One region of the Leifsonia sp. McL0608 genome, then DNA from elsewhere that is predicted to be linked to it. Evidence: predicted binding sites of a transcription regulator. Region 1 holds the regulator's gene; the other holds the start of a gene.
What was found. The regulator HrcA, encoded in region 1, represses chaperone genes, less so after heat shock. The targets are predictions, from matches to a motif close to TTNGCACTCGNNNNNNNCGAGTGCNAA.

Region 1 (7,598 bases):
CGGCGAGCAGGAGGCCGACCTCGTGAAGGTCGACATCCTGCTTCAGGGCGAGCAGGTGGATGCATTCAGCGCCATCGTCCACCGCGACAAGGCGTACGCCTACGGCGTGCTGATGACCGGCCGCCTCCGTGAGCTGATCCCGCGCCAGCAGTTCGAGGTGCCCATCCAGGCTGCGATCGGCGCACGGATCATCGCGCGCGAGAGCATCCGGGCGATGCGTAAGGATGTGCTGGCCAAGTGCTACGGCGGTGACATCACCCGCAAGCGCAAGCTCCTCGAGAAGCAGAAAGAGGGCAAGAAGCGCATGAAGATGGTGGGTCGCGTCGAGGTCCCGCAGGAGGCCTTCATCGCGGCGCTCAGCGGCGACGTCGAGAAGAAGGACAAGAAGTAGGTCGCGATCGCATCCGGTTGACCGACCGACGGGCGCCACTCGCCCGAGACTCTCGTAAAGTTGACGCATGCGCCGCTCCACGTTCACCGACCAGCCCGTCACGTACGGCGCGGTGGGCGGAACACAGGCTCCCGATCTCCTCTATTACCCGCCGAAGGGCTACCGCCCGCTGATCCGCGAGGCTCGGCTCGGCAGCGGCGAGGAGCGGTTCCAGGCGGCGGCCGCCTCGCTCATGACCTGGGGTGTGCAGCGGGGGAGCGGCATCAAGGTCACGGATGCTCGCGAGGGCACCGGCGTGCAGTACGAGGGCGTGATCTTCAACCCGGACGGGAGCCCTGCCAAGCTGCAGGAGCACCGTCAGTCCGAGGCGGTCTTCGCCGAGGACGGCTCGCCGTACATCGTCAATGGGATGACCGCCGTCCTGAAGATCCCGTTCTGGCCGATCCACGTGTCGGCGCCCGTGCGCGTCGTGTATGTGATCGACGAGCAGAACCGGGTCGGTTTCGCCTACGGGACTCTCCACGGCCATCCGGAGAGCGGCGAGGAGGCGTTCATCGTCGAGCAGCGGGACGACGGTTCGGTCTGGCTCGTCGTGCGCGCGCTGGGGCGGCCGGCGAACGGTTTCTACCGCGCGACGTATCCCATTCTCCGACTCGTGCAGCGGCACTACACGAACAAGTACATGCGTTCGCTCCTGCCGGCCAGGGCGGCGTAGCGGATGCCAAGCGCTCTTCCGCTGGGCGACCCGGCGCCGGCCGACGGCGTGCTGCCCGCTTCTGCCTCGGTGGACGGGGAGTCCCGCAACTTCGGCGTCTACCTGCACGTCCCCTTCTGCCGCGTGCGCTGCGGCTACTGCGACTTCAACACCTATACCGCGACGGAGCTGCGCGGGGTCTCCCAGAGCGATTACGCGGGCCACGCCGTCCACGAGGTCGCGTTCGCCCGTCGCGCGCTCGATGGAAGCGGCATCCCCTCGCGCTCGGTCTCGACCGTGTTCTTCGGCGGCGGCACCCCGACGATGCTCCCGTCGACCGACCTCACGTCCATGCTGCACGCGGTGCGCGATGCCTGGGGCCTCGAACCGGATGCGGAGATCACGACCGAGGCGAACCCGGATTCGGTCGACGCCGACTATCTGCGCCGTCTCGCGGACGGCGGCTTCACTCGCGTGTCGTTCGGGATGCAGTCCGCGGTTCCCCACGTTCTGGCAACCCTGGAGCGCACCCACGACCCGGAGCGCGTCCCTCTGGTGGTGGAGTGGGCGCGCGACGCCGGGCTGCAGGTCAGCCTCGACCTCATCTACGGAACGCCGGGGGAGTCCCTCGACGACTGGAAGCGCTCACTCGACTCCGCGATCGCCTGCCGTCCTGACCATCTCTCCGCCTACGCGCTGATCGTCGAACCCGGCACGAAGCTCGCGCGGCAGATCCGGTCGGGTGTCGTGGCCGAGCCAGATGACGACCTCGAGGCCGACATGTACGAAGCGGCGGATGCGCGGCTCGCGGCGGCCGGCTACGGCTGGTACGAGGTAAGCAACTGGGCGACGGATGATGCCCACCGGTCGCGGCACAACCTCGCTTACTGGCAGGGGCACGACTGGTGGGGCGTCGGCCCCGGCGCCCACAGCCACGTCGGCGGAGTGCGCTGGTGGAACGTGAAGCATCCGTCCGCGTATGCGGGGCGGATGGCGGCGGATGAGTCTCCCGCAGCCGGTCGCGAGACCCTCGACGCAGAAACCAGGCGTGTCGAGCGGGTGCTGCTGCTCACGCGCATCCGCGACGGATTGGCGACAAGCGAACTCGACCCCGCTGGTCGCCTGCAGGTCGCCGGCCTCATCGCGGACGAACTCATCGACGCGAAAGCCGCCCTGCGCGGATCAGTCGAGCTGACCCTGCGAGGGCGGCTTCTGGCCGACGCTGTCGTGCGCCGGCTGCTCACGTCGAGCTAGCTGACGAAGCGGATCGCGATCGGGTAGACGTAGGGCTGGCCGGCATTGGCCTTCACCGCGGCGATGATGCTGAACACGATGTTCACCACCCAGACCGCGAGCAGGATGAGCAGGCCGATCCCCACGACCAGCAGAACCCAGCCGACCACGTACGCGATCGCGAGCGTTATCTGGAAATTGAGTGCGGTGGCCGTGTGCTCCCGCACGAACGGTCCGCGATCCTTGAGGACGAGGTAGCCGATCAGGGCGGGGATGAAGTTGAAGAAGATACCGCCGATGTGGACCAGGGTCGCCCACAGCCGCTCGTCGGCCGGGTTCATCTGCGGCGTCGGCTGGTAAGGCTGGGCCGGAGGGGGCGTTGCGTCAGACATCATTACTCCTTGGGTGCCCGGGTGGGCGCTCGATTGACAGCCCCCACCCTAGGACACACCGTCGTCGCAGCCGCGGAAGGCGGCGGCTACTTGATGAAACGGAAGTTGAACGGATAACGGTAGGTACCGCCGCCGTTGACCCGCACGAAGCCCAGGATCGAGAACACGAGGTTCACGATGTAGAGCACCCACGGGATGAGGAGCGAGAACACGAAGGAGATCGGCCAGGCAGGCGTCGCCAGCAGGATCGACCCGAGGATCACCGACACGAGCCAGGCGAGGATCCACGTGATCTGCCAGTTGAGCGCCTCCTTGGATTCCTGACGGGTCAGCGCGCCCCGGTCCTTGAAGACCAGGAAGATGATCAGCGAAGGAAGGAACCAGAGGATTCCGCCGAGGTGGGCGAAGGAGGCCCACTGCTTGTCCTCGGCGGCCGTGAGCGGTGCACCTGGCACGGGCGCCGGCGCGGCGTACGGCTGCTGGGGCGGGACCCCGGCCTGCTGGGGCGGGACGTTCGAGTACGGCTGCTGCGGCGGTACCGGCTGCTGCGGTGGAACCGGCTGCTGCGGTGGGATTCCCGAGCCTGTCGGGTCGACGGGCGGCTGGTTGGGGTCGGTCATGATCGGTGCCTTTCATTCCAGTGGAACTAACGGACCTGCTCGGTAGGCGCGTGCACCTTTCGATGTGATCGATCCGGGCGATCGTGCGAACTCATGCATAAGTTACTGCCGTGAAACTGCCGCGTGCAATGATTCGTTGGCGTGTCGACGCGATATGATTAGCACTCAGGCTAAACGAGTGCTAACAGGTCGGTGTCAGGGAGGCGACGAGAAGATGGTGTCGGATCGGAGCCTCGAGGTTCTCCGCGTGATCGTGCAGGACTATGTCGCCTCACGCGAGCCCGTCGGTTCGAAGAGCATCGTCGAGCGCCACGCGTTCGGAGTGTCTGCGGCGACCATCCGCAACGACATGGCGGCCCTCGAAGACGAGGAGCTGATCGCGGCGCCTCACACGTCGTCCGGCCGTGTTCCGACCGACAAGGGCTACCGCGTCTTCGTCGACCAGCTCGCCGATCTCAAGCCCCTCACCCACGCGCAGCGCCAGGCGATCGAGGTCTTCCTCGGGCAGTCCGTCGACCTCGACGACGTGCTCGCACGCACGGTCCGCCTCCTCTCGCAGCTCACGCACCAGGTCGCGTTGGTGCAGTATCCGTCGGTCTCGCGCTCCCGCATCCGGCACATCGAGTTCGTGACTCTTGCACCGCAGCGTCTGCTGAGCGTGCTGATCACCGATTCGGGCGCCGTGGAGCAGCGCGTGATCGAGGTTCCGCAGGAACTGGACGACCAGCGCATCGCGCAGGTGCGCGCATCCGTGAATGCGGCGACCGCAGGGCTTTCCCTCGCCGAAGCCGCCACGCGCCTCCGCGCCCTCGCAGAGGATGAGTCGGAGCCGGGACATGCCGTGATCGTCCCGGTGGCGCGCACGCTCGTGGAGCAGATCGAGGCCAACCGCCAGGACAAGCTGCTGATGGCGGGCGCTGCGAACCTGGTGCGCACCGAACACGATTTCACCGGAAGCATCTATCCGGTGCTGGAGGCGATCGAGGAGCAGGTCATCCTGCTCCGGCTGTTCGGTGAGATGGCGACCGACCAGCACGGCGTCTCCGTCTCGATCGGCCGCGAGAACGCACCGTTCGGCCTCGCCGAGACGAGTGTGCTGACCAGCGGCTACACCTCTGCGACCTCCGGCATCGCCCGGCTGGGCGTGCTCGGCCCGACCCGCATGGACTATTCGAACAATATGGCGGCCGTCCGTGCCGTCGCCCGATACCTCTCCCGACTGCTCGGCGAGAACTAGCAATCGACAGTTAAGGAACTGCCTACGTGGCTGACCACTACGAAGTACTCGGCGTCGACCGCAACGCCACCCCCGATGAGATCAAGAAGGCATACCGCCGCCTCGCGCGCGAACTGCACCCCGATGTGAACCCGAGCCCCGAGGCATCGGAGCGGTTCAAGCTGGTCACCCACGCGTACGACGTGCTGAGCGACCCCCAGCAGCGGGAGCAGTACGACCTCGGGCCGCAGGCCGGCTTCCCCGGCGGCGCCGGCAACTTCGGCAACTTCGGCGACATCTTCGAGACGTTCTTCGGCGGTGGCGGAGGAGGCGGTCGCGGCCCCAAGTCGCGGCGTGAGCGCGGCCAGGATGCGCTGCTGCGCGTCGAGGTCGACCTCGACGAGGTCATCTTCGGCACGCACCGCGACCTCGAGGTCGACACGGCGATCGTCTGCGAGACCTGCAACGGCTCCTGCTGCCAGCCGGGTACCGCCCCGGTCACCTGCGACATCTGCCACGGCACCGGGAGCATCCAGCGCTCCGTCCGCTCGCTCCTCGGCAACGTGATGACGTCGAGCCCCTGCGGAACGTGCCGCGGGTTCGGCACCGTCATCGTGACGCCGTGCGTGACCTGCCAGGGCCAGGGTCGCGTGCGCGCGCGCCGCACGGTGCCCGTCGACATCCCCGCCGGTGTCGACACCGGCCTGCGCCTGCAGATGCCGGGCAGCGGCGAGGCCGGCCCCGCCGGCGGACCGAACGGCGACCTGTACCTCGAGATCAAAGTGAAGCACCACGATGTCTTCAGCCGCGACGGTGACGACCTCCTCTGCACCCTCGAAGTGGCGATGACGGATGCGATCCTCGGCACGCACGCGAAGGTCCGGGCTCTCGATGGCGACATCGAGATCGAACTGAAGGCCGGCGTCCAGAGCGCAGACATCATCACGGTGAAGGATCGCGGGATCACGCACCTCCGTGGCAGCGGACGCGGCGACCTGCGGGTCGGCATCCAGGTCGTCACCCCGACGAAGCTCGACCACAAGGAGCGGGAGTTGATCAAACAGTTCGCATCCACGCACAAGCAGGAGGCGCCGGGCCTGGCCCGGTTCCAGCAGGGGTTGTTCGCGAAGCTCCGCGACCGTTTCCTCAACGTCTGAGCGCGGCGTGAGCTCCCTCTACCTGCGCGAGGACCTCGTGTCGACGTCGGTCGGCGAGCGGTTGTCGATCGTCGGCGCCGAGGCGAAACACGCGGCGACGGTGAACCGCACGCGACCGGGCGAAACGGTGACGATCGGGAACGGGCGCGGGCTGATGGCGACGGGGTCGGTGATCGCGGCGACGCCATCCGAGCTCACGATCGAGGTGGGTTCGGTCTCGCGGCTCGAGCGGCCCACTCCACTGCTCTCCCTTGCCCAGGCGCTCGCCAAAGGCGATCGCGACGAACTCGCGGTGCAGGCTTCCACGGAGCTCGGGATCGACGAGGTGCTCCCGTGGGCGGCCGAACGGTCTGTCTCGCGCTGGGACGGACCCAAGGTGGCGAAAGGCCGGGAACGCTGGAGCGCGATCGCGCGCGAGGCGGCCAAGCAGTCCATCCGCTCCTGGGTTCCCGAGGTCGGGGAGCTGGTGACGTCGAAGCAGCTCCCGGCACTGGCGAAGACGGTGCGGATGCTCGTCCTCGAGCCGACCGCGGAGGTGCCGCTCACCTCGGTCCGCCCGGACGGACGGGACATCGTCGTCGTCGTCGGTCCCGAGGGCGGCCTCTCCCAGGCCGAGCTCACCCGCTTCGCCGACGCCGGTGCCGAACTCGTGCGGCTCGGGGACACCGTGCTGAGGACGTCGACCGCCGGTCCTGCATCCATCGCAGTCCTGAACGCGGTGCTCGGTCGCTGGTGAACCCCTCGGTCTCACGCGCAGAGCCCTTAAGATAGACGTATGGCAACGGACGAGCGATCGATCTTCACGCGCATCATCGCGGGCGAGATCCCGGCCGACATCGTGTTCGACAACGAGCACATCATCGCCTTCCGTGACATCGCCCCCAAGGCGCCGGTGCACCTGCTGGTCGTGCCCAAGACGGAGCGATACCGCGACGTCGTCGAGCTCGCGGCGGGCGACCCGGGCCTTCTCGCCGAACTGGTCGCGACCGCGAACACCCTGGCCGAGGAGCACACCAACGGCGAGTTCCGTCTCGTGTTCAACACCGGCGCGAGCGCCGGCCAGACGATCTTCCACGTGCACGCACACATGCTCGGCGGACAGCTCGAGGAAGGAACCCTTGCCCAGTAGCGACTTCCCGTCCCCCGAAGGCCAGGCCGAAGCGCGCCTGCACATCGACGGTGTCGCCATGGTGCGCCTTCTCGGCCCCCAGGACCGACTGCTGACGACGATCGAACGCCAGTACCCGATGGTCAGCGTGCACGTGCGAGGCAACGAGATCACCCTTTCCGGCGACCCCGCACAGGTGGACGCTTCCCGACGACTCATGGAGGAACTACTCGTCATGGTGAAGAACGGCCAGGAGATCAGCCCGGCAGAGGTCACGAGTTCGGCGAAGATGCTGAGCACCGACCTCAATCTCAGCCCGGCGGATGTGCTGAGCCAGGCCATCCTGACGGCGCGCGGCAAGAGCATCCGGCCGAAGACCCTCGGGCAGAAGCAGTACGTCGACGCGATCGATCACAACACGATCGTCTTCGGCATCGGGCCTGCGGGTACCGGCAAGACGTATCTCGCGATGGCGAAGGCGGTCCAGGCGCTGCAGCGCAAGGAGGTCAGCCGCATCATCCTGACCCGTCCGGCTGTGGAGGCCGGCGAGCGACTGGGCTACCTGCCCGGCACACTCACCGACAAGATCGACCCGTATCTCCGGCCGCTCTACGATGCGCTCAACGAGATGATGGACCCTGAGCTCGTGCCGAAACTGCTGGCCGCCGGCACCATCGAGGTCGCGCCTCTCGCATACATGCGCGGCCGCACGCTGAACGACTCGTTCATCGTCCTCGACGAGGCGCAGAACACCACTCCCGAGCAGATGAAGATGTTCCTCACCCGG
Region 2 (7,598 bases), 1.3 Mb from region 1:
ACGCCGCCTCGGTGTCGGCGGGTGCACTGGGGATGTTCGCCGAGCTCCTCTATTTTCACCGGCGTCCCTTCGCGGCCGACGAGCCCCTGTACCTGCGGTCGCCCGACGTGACGCTCTCCAACGGACCCAAGCGGGTGAGCGCCTGATGGAGGCGTGGCAGTTCCGACGGGCAGCCGCGGCCGATGTTCCGGCGATCATGGTGCTCGAACGCGCCACGTTCGTGAACGACGCCTGGTCGGAGCGCTCGATGCGCCACGAGGTCACCAGCGAGCACTGCTTCTACCTCGTGGCGTTTCGGCCCGAGAGTCCGGATGAGATCGAAGGCTATGCCGGACTGCTCGCGCCGACCGGGTCGACCGACGGCGACATCCAGACCATCGCTGTCGCACCCGGTGCCCGCCGCCAGGGACTCGGCCGTGCGCTGATGCTGACCCTGCTGGGCGAGGCGCAGCGGCGCGGTGTCACAGCCGTCTTTCTTGAGGTGCGGGCCGACAACCCCGGCGCGCAGGCCCTCTATCGGATGCTCGGCTTCGAGGAGATCGGTGTGCGGCCCCACTATTACCAGCCCGACGACGTGGATGCGATCGTGATGCGCGTCGAGGTCGTGGCCCCGCGAACCGCGTGGGCCGAGAACCCGGCGCTCACCGAAGGAGGCGAGCAGTGAACCGCGCGGAGCCGCTCGTGCTGGGCATCGAGACGTCGTGCGATGAGACGGGCATCGGAATCGTTCGCGGTACGCGCCTGCTCTCGAACACGATCGCGTCGTCCATGGACGAGCACGCGCGCTACGGGGGAGTCGTTCCCGAGGTGGCGGCCCGTGCCCACCTCGAGGCCCTGATCCCCGCGCTTCGGGCCGCCGTGGCCGACGCCGGCATCCGCCTCGACGAGCTGGATGCGATCGCGGTGACGAGCGGACCGGGACTCGCCGGGGCACTGATGGTCGGTGTCGGCGCGGCCAAAGCGCTCGCCGTGTCGCTCGGCAAGCCGATCTTTGCCGTCAACCACCTGGTTGGACACGTCGGCGCCGATCTGCTCGACGCGACGGGAGGCCCGGGACATGCCGTCGAACTTCCCACGATCGCTCTGCTGGTCTCCGGCGGCCACACCTCGCTGCTGCTCGTCCGCGACCTGGTCTCCGACGTCGAACTCCTGGGGGAGACGATCGACGACGCCGCCGGTGAGGCGTTCGACAAAGTGGCCAGGGTGCTCGGCCTTCCCTATCCGGGGGGCCCGCAGATCGACCGGGTTGCCGCGTTCGGTGACCCGAAGGCCATCCGCTTCCCCCGCGGCCTGAGCCAGCCGAAAGACATGGAGAAGCACCGCTACGATTTCTCGTTCTCCGGGCTGAAGACAGCCGTGGCGCGGTGGGTCGAGCAACGTCAGGACGCCGGTGAAGAGGTGCCGGTTGCGGATGTCGCGGCCAGCTTCCGCGAGGCCGTCGTCGACGTACTGATCACGAAAGCCATCGCCGCCTGTGCCGACTTCGGTGTGCCTCGCCTTCTGCTCGGAGGCGGGGTCGTCGCGAATGCCCGGGTGCGCGAGGTCGCAGCCGAGCGGGCGTCGCGAGCGGGTGTTGCACTGCGCATCCCGGCGTTGTCGCTGTGCACCGACAACGGGGCGATGATCGCGGCGCTCGGAGCCCAGCTCATCATGGCCGGCCACGAGCCGTCCACCCTGTCGTTCGGCGCGGATTCCACGCTTCCGGTGACGGAGATCCAGGTCGCTGGCTGACCCATCCGTTGACACCCTCCTCCGAGGGCTGTCACGATGGCTGCATACAGGGTTTGTTCAGCTATCGAGGAGCCAGGTCCATGAGTGACGCACCACCGCCACCGCCCGCAGTGCCCAGCAGCCAGCCCGTCACACCCGTCGGGTACGGCCAGCCCATCCCTCCCGTGGGCTACGGGCAGCCCGTCCAGCCGGGGACCAATGTTCTCGCCATCATCTCGCTCGTGATCTCGATCCTCGGATTCAACGTCATCGCGATCATCCTCGGCGCCATCGGTCTCAGCCAGATCAAGAGAACCGGAGAGAAGGGCCGTGGTCTCGCTCTTGCCGGTATCTGGATCGGTGCGATCTCGATCGTGCTCGGCATCATCATCGCCATCGTCTTCATTGTCGTCCTCGCCAACGTGGGCATCACCACCCAGACATCCTGAGCGCCGGCGGACCGCCGAGGCGTTCCGCCCCAATCGAAAGGAGATCGGCTCATGTCCGATCCGAACACCCCGAACGAACCGGCAGAACCGAACGTTCCGCCTCCCGCCGTTCCACCGGCCGCGCCTGAGGGCAACCCTCCTGTGCCCCCGGTGCCCCCTGTCCCCCCTGCGGCACCGGCGGCACCTGTTCCCCCGGCGTATCAGCCCGCTCCTCCGGTGCAGCCGGGAGCGGTTCCACCGCCCGCGCCGCCCGCGTACGGCCAGCCCGCTCCCGGCTATGGCCAGCCCGGCTACGGTCAGCCTGGTTACGGTCAGCCGGCGTACGGCCAGCCTGCTCAGCCGTACGCGCAGCCGTACGGAGCCCCGGCGCCGGCCGCGAAATCGCCGGTCCTGAGCATCATCTCGATGGTCGCCGGCATCCTCGGAATCGTCAGCTTCGGCTGGGGCTTCGTCTTCTCGATCGCGGCGATCGTGCTCGGCTTCCTCGGCCGGAACAAGGAACCGGCCGCGAGGGGTTTCTGGCTGACCGGCCTGATCACCGGGTTCGTCGGGATCGCGATCACGATCATCGGCGGCATCATCCTCGCCGTCGGCGTGTTCAGCGTGATGAACAGTCCGAATCTGAACTACTGACCCGCAGCGCCTGAAGGGCCGGAACGCTTCGCGCGGTCCGGCCCTTCGCCGTTCCGCTCCCCGCGCCTCACAGTTCAGCCGAGCCGGTCGACGAGCAGCGCCGTGTGGCGGCCGGCGATACGCGTGAGTACGAGGGTGGCGCTCTCCCGACCGCTCAGCGACAGGCGCTTCCGCAGGGCCGAGGGGTCCACATCCACCCCGCGCTTCTTGATCTCGAGCGTCCCGATGCCGCGTTCGCGCAGAGCCCGTTTGAGGTCGCGTTCGGCGAAGGGGAGGGTTTCGAGAACGCGGAAGGCCGACGCGAACGGCGTCGGAACGAGGGTGCTCGAGGTGAGGTAGGCGATGCCGTCGCTGAGCATGCGAGCACCGAGCGATCGCGCGAGGTCGCCGATCAGGCGGGCACGGATGACGGCGCCGTCCGGTTCGTAGAGGTAGTCGCCGAGTTCGCCGGCTTCGACGTCCTCGCTGTCCTCCGGCGCCGTGAGCTCGTGTGAGCCCGTCGCGTCGACCACGAGCGCGGAACGGCGGATGCGTGGGCGGGCCAGAGCGCCGAACCAGAGCCCCATCTCGACCAGGTGGCCGTCGACCGAGATCCACTGCGCCTCGGCGGTGGTGGGGATGAGGTCGCGGTCGAGCCCGGGGCCGAGCTTCACTCCGACCGACCGTCCGGTCGCGAGCTCGAACGCGAAGTTCAGCGACGGCGAATAGTCGTCAGGGTCGGTGAGACGGGTCGTCTGCCCGTGGCCGGCCGTACGCCTGGCCGGGTCGAGATAGACACCGTCGAACCCGCGCAGCTCGACGTCTTCGGCGTTCTCGTTCACGACCGACGCGTTCGCGAACGGCGCGAGGTTGTAGCTCGCGATCGCCGCGGTGATCTCGTCGGCGTCGACTGCCGTCACCTCGAGGTCGATGGCAGCCATCGCCATCGCGTCCCCGCCGATGCCGCAGCCCAGGTCGACCACGCGCGACAGGCCTGCCGCGGCGTATCGCCCGGCATGGAGGGCGGCGACGGAGAGTCGGGTAGCCTGCTCGAGTCCCGCCTCGGTGAAGAGCATCCGGCCGGCGAACGGGCCGAACTTGCCTGCGGCCTTCGACCTGAGGCGCGCCTGGGTGAGCACGGCGGCGACGAGGGCAGGTGGATGACCGGCCTTGCGGAGATCGCTGACCATGCGCACGACGTCGCTGTTGGAATGGTAAGGAGGCAGGGAATCGAGCAGCCGCAGCCCCTCGGGCGACAGCAGTTCGACGAGTTCGGACCTGTCCATGAACCCAGCGTACGCACGTCCTCGTCTTGGCACTCACGTTGCGGGACTGCTAACCCAGCATCTAGACTCGGTTTAGCACTCTCGGTGTGAGTGTGCTAACTCCAGTCTTAGTTCAAGAAAGAGGTCAACCGTGTCGGTCTCCATCAAGCCGCTCGAGGATCGCATCGTTATCAAGCAGGTCGAGGCTGAGCAGATGACTGCTTCGGGTCTCGTCATTCCCGACACCGCCAAGGAGAAGCCGCAGGAGGGCGAGGTCGTCGCAGTGGGCCCCGGCCGCATCGACGACAACGGCAACCGCATCCCGCTCGACGTCGCCGTCGGCGACAAGGTGATCTACTCGAAGTACGGCGGCACCGAGGTCAAGTTCGCCGGTGAGGACTACCTCGTCCTCTCCGCACGCGACGTTCTCGCAGTGGTCGTCCGCTGACGATCCCACGTCGAGGGGGCCCGGATGCGCGAGCATCCGGGCCCTCTCCGTTTCGGCGTAATATCGCTGGAGTGTCCAGCCCTGAACTCGAGTCGACCTCCAGCGCCGAGGCAGGCCAGGACGACTCGCGGAAGCCGCTGACGAGTCACCGTCGCTCCGGCCTCGTCTATGCGATCTCGGCGTACGTGCTGTGGGGCTTCCTCCCCATCTACTTCCTCGCGCTGGCACCGGCGAACGCGTTCGAGATCGTCGCCTGGCGGGTGATCTTCTCACTCGGGTTCTGCGCCATCCTGCTGACGGCGACCCGCGCCTGGCGGCTGTTCGGAGCACTTCTGCGCAATCGCCGCGTCGTCCTCACCATGGGGCTTGCCGGCGCACTGATCTATGTCAACTGGCAGACCTACGTGCTCGCCACCATCAACGGTCACGTCGTCGAAGCGGCGCTCGGGTACTTCATCAACCCGATCGTGACCGTGTTCCTCGGTGTCGTCGTGCAGCGCGAGCGACTGCGTCCCGCTCAGTGGGTCGCGGTCGGCGTCAGCATCGTCGCAGTGATCGTGCTCGCCATCGGCTATGGTTCGCTTCCGTGGATCGCACTCATCCTGGCCTTCTCATTCGGCCTCTACGGACTGATCAAGAAGCGGGTCGGCGGCCAGGTCGATGCGGTCGGCGGTCTCACTCTCGAGACGATGTGGCTGACGCCGGTGGCCATCATCCAGTTGATTGTCGTCGCAGCCATGGCGGGCCTGACCTTCGGCACGGTCAGCGCATGGCACACGGTCCTGCTGGTCGGCCTGGGCGTCATCACCGCGATCCCGCTGCTGTTCTTCGCGGCCGCGTCCCGCCGACTCCCCCTCGTCTACATGGGGTTCATCCAGTACTTCGCGCCGTTCATCCAGTTCCTCGTCGGTGTGGTGATCCTGCACGAGGCGATGCCGCCGGAGCGCTGGATCGGCTTCGGAATCGTCTGGCTCGCACTTCTCATCCTCACCGTGGATGCGGTGGTGGCCGGTCGTCAGTCGCGCACGGTTGCGGAGTTGACGTAGTCGGAATTTCCCCAGCCTCGAGCCGTTAACATGGATTACCAGCGACGACAATAAGGGGTGAAATGGATCAGACGGATCCTTTCGGTTTCATCGGACTGACCTACGACGACGTGATGCTCCTTCCGGGGCACACCGACGTCATTCCGAGCGAGGCGGATACGTCGTCTCGTCTCACCAAACGCATCACCGTGTCCGCGCCCCTGCTGTCGTCGGCGATGGATACTGTCACCGAGTCCCGCATGGCCGTCGCCATGGCACGCCAGGGTGGCATCGGCATCCTGCACCGCAACCTCTCGATCGAAGACCAGGCGGCGCACGTCGACAAGGTCAAGCGGTCCGAATCGGGCATGATCACCAACCCTGTGACCACGACACCCGACGCGACCGTTGCCGAGGTGGATGCGCTCTGCGGCCAGTTCCGCGTCAGTGGGCTTCCCGTCGTCGAGGGTGACGGGACCCTCGTCGGCATCATCACGAACCGCGACATGCGTTTCGTCTCTCCGTTCGAGAAGAGCACGACGCTGGTGCGCGACGTGATGACCCGCCAGCCGCTGATCACAGCGCCCGAGGGCATCGACCCCGACTCCGCCGTGGCGATCTTCGCGCAGCACAAGATCGAGAAGCTTCCCCTCGTCGACCCGGCCGGTCGGCTCCGCGGCCTCATCACCGTCAAGGACTTCGACAAGAGCGAGAAATACCCGAACGCCACCAAGGACGACGAAGGCCGCCTGCGGGTCGGCGCCGCGATCGGCTTCTTCGGCGACGCGTGGGAGCGGGCGATGACACTCATCGACGCCGGCGTCGACGTAATCGTCGTCGACACCGCGAACGGCGACAGCGCAGGTGTGCTCGACATCGTCCGACGCCTGAAGAGCGAGCGCGCCGCGTCGCACGTCGACATCATCGGCGGCAACGTAGCCACCCGCAGCGGTGCTCAGGCGCTCATCGACGCGGGCGCGGATGCGATCAAGGTCGGGGTCGGTCCCGGCTCGATCTGCACGACCCGCGTCGTCGCAGGAGTCGGCGTTCCCCAGGTCACCGCCGTCTACGAAGCGTCCCTCGCCGCCCGCATCGCCGGTGTTCCGGTCATCGCCGACGGGGGCCTCCAGTACTCGGGCGACATCGCCAAAGCACTCGTCGCGGGAGCCGAGACGGTGATGCTCGGCTCCTTGCTCGCCGGTACCGATGAGAGCCCGGGCGACCTCGTCTTCGTCAACGGCAAGCAGTTCAAGAACTACCGCGGCATGGGTTCGCTCGGCGCGCTGCAGACGCGCGGCAAGAAGACCTCGTACTCGCGCGACCGGTATTTCCAGGCCGACGTTCCGAGCGATGAGCAGCTGATCGCCGAAGGCATCGAAGGTCAGGTCCCGTACCGCGGCCCGGTGTCGTCCGTCGTGTACCAGCTTCTCGGCGGTCTGCGCCAGTCGATGTTCTACGTCGGTGGCCGCACGATCCCGGAGCTCAGGGAGCGCGGCAAGTTCGTGCGCATCACGGCAGCCGGACTCAAGGAATCGCACCCCCACGACATCCAGATGGTCGTCGAAGCGCCCAACTACCGCCGGTAGGTCGCGCGTTCGCGGCAGGTGACGTAATCTGGAAGGCTCGTTCGACGCGGGCGCCCTTCGGGGCTCGTATCGACTGAGGAATTCCATGGGTTACATCGACGTGTCCGGGGCCTCGTATACGCTGGCGGATGGGCGTCCCTTGCTCGACGACGTATCGTTCCGGGTCGGCGAGGGCAGCGTATCCGCTCTCATCGGGGCGAACGGTGCGGGCAAGTCGACGCTGTTGCGCATCGTTCGCGGCGAGCTCCGGCCGGATGCGGGAACGATCGGGATCGACGGCGGTCTCGGTGTCATGGACCAGTTCGTCGGGCACACTCGGGACGACCGCACGGTTCGTGACCTGCTGGTCTCGGTGGCGCCGGCTTCCGTTCGCTCTGCTGCCCTGGCGCTCGACGCCGCGGAACTCGCGATCATCGAACGCGATGAGCTGGAAACACAGCTCGCGTACGCTGCGGCGCTTGCGGAATACGCGGATGCGGGCGGGTACGACGAAGAGACGGTCT

Region 2: a site for HrcA is predicted at 4,084-4,110, ahead of groES (co-chaperone GroES). Genes of this name have one in related genera too.

Annotation. Positions count from the first base shown of each region.
Region 1 is NZ_CP154826.1:1,700,602-1,708,199, forward strand. It holds gene lepA (translation elongation factor 4) at 1-391, shown strand, start outside; gene AAYO93_RS08035 (DUF1990 family protein) at 459-1,106, shown strand; gene hemW (radical SAM family heme chaperone HemW) at 1,110-2,339, shown strand; gene AAYO93_RS08045 (DUF4870 domain-containing protein) at 2,336-2,710, opposite strand; gene AAYO93_RS08050 (DUF4870 domain-containing protein) at 2,797-3,330, opposite strand; gene hrcA (heat-inducible transcriptional repressor HrcA) at 3,545-4,567, shown strand; gene dnaJ (molecular chaperone DnaJ) at 4,594-5,703, shown strand; gene AAYO93_RS08065 (16S rRNA (uracil(1498)-N(3))-methyltransferase) at 5,711-6,439, shown strand; gene AAYO93_RS08070 (histidine triad nucleotide-binding protein) at 6,479-6,832, shown strand; gene AAYO93_RS08075 (PhoH family protein) at 6,891-7,598, shown strand, end outside.
Region 2 is NZ_CP154826.1:3,050,008-3,057,605, reverse strand. It holds gene tsaB (tRNA (adenosine(37)-N6)-threonylcarbamoyltransferase complex dimerization subunit type 1 TsaB) at 1-146, shown strand, start outside; gene rimI (ribosomal protein S18-alanine N-acetyltransferase) at 146-664, shown strand; gene tsaD (tRNA (adenosine(37)-N6)-threonylcarbamoyltransferase complex transferase subunit TsaD) at 661-1,731, shown strand; gene AAYO93_RS14570 (DUF4190 domain-containing protein) at 1,812-2,159, shown strand; gene AAYO93_RS14565 (DUF4190 domain-containing protein) at 2,211-2,792, shown strand; gene AAYO93_RS14560 (class I SAM-dependent methyltransferase) at 2,867-4,057, opposite strand; gene groES (co-chaperone GroES) at 4,188-4,484, shown strand; gene rarD (EamA family transporter RarD) at 4,622-5,530, shown strand; gene guaB (IMP dehydrogenase) at 5,593-7,095, shown strand; gene AAYO93_RS14540 (ABC-F family ATP-binding cassette domain-containing protein) at 7,181-7,598, shown strand, end outside.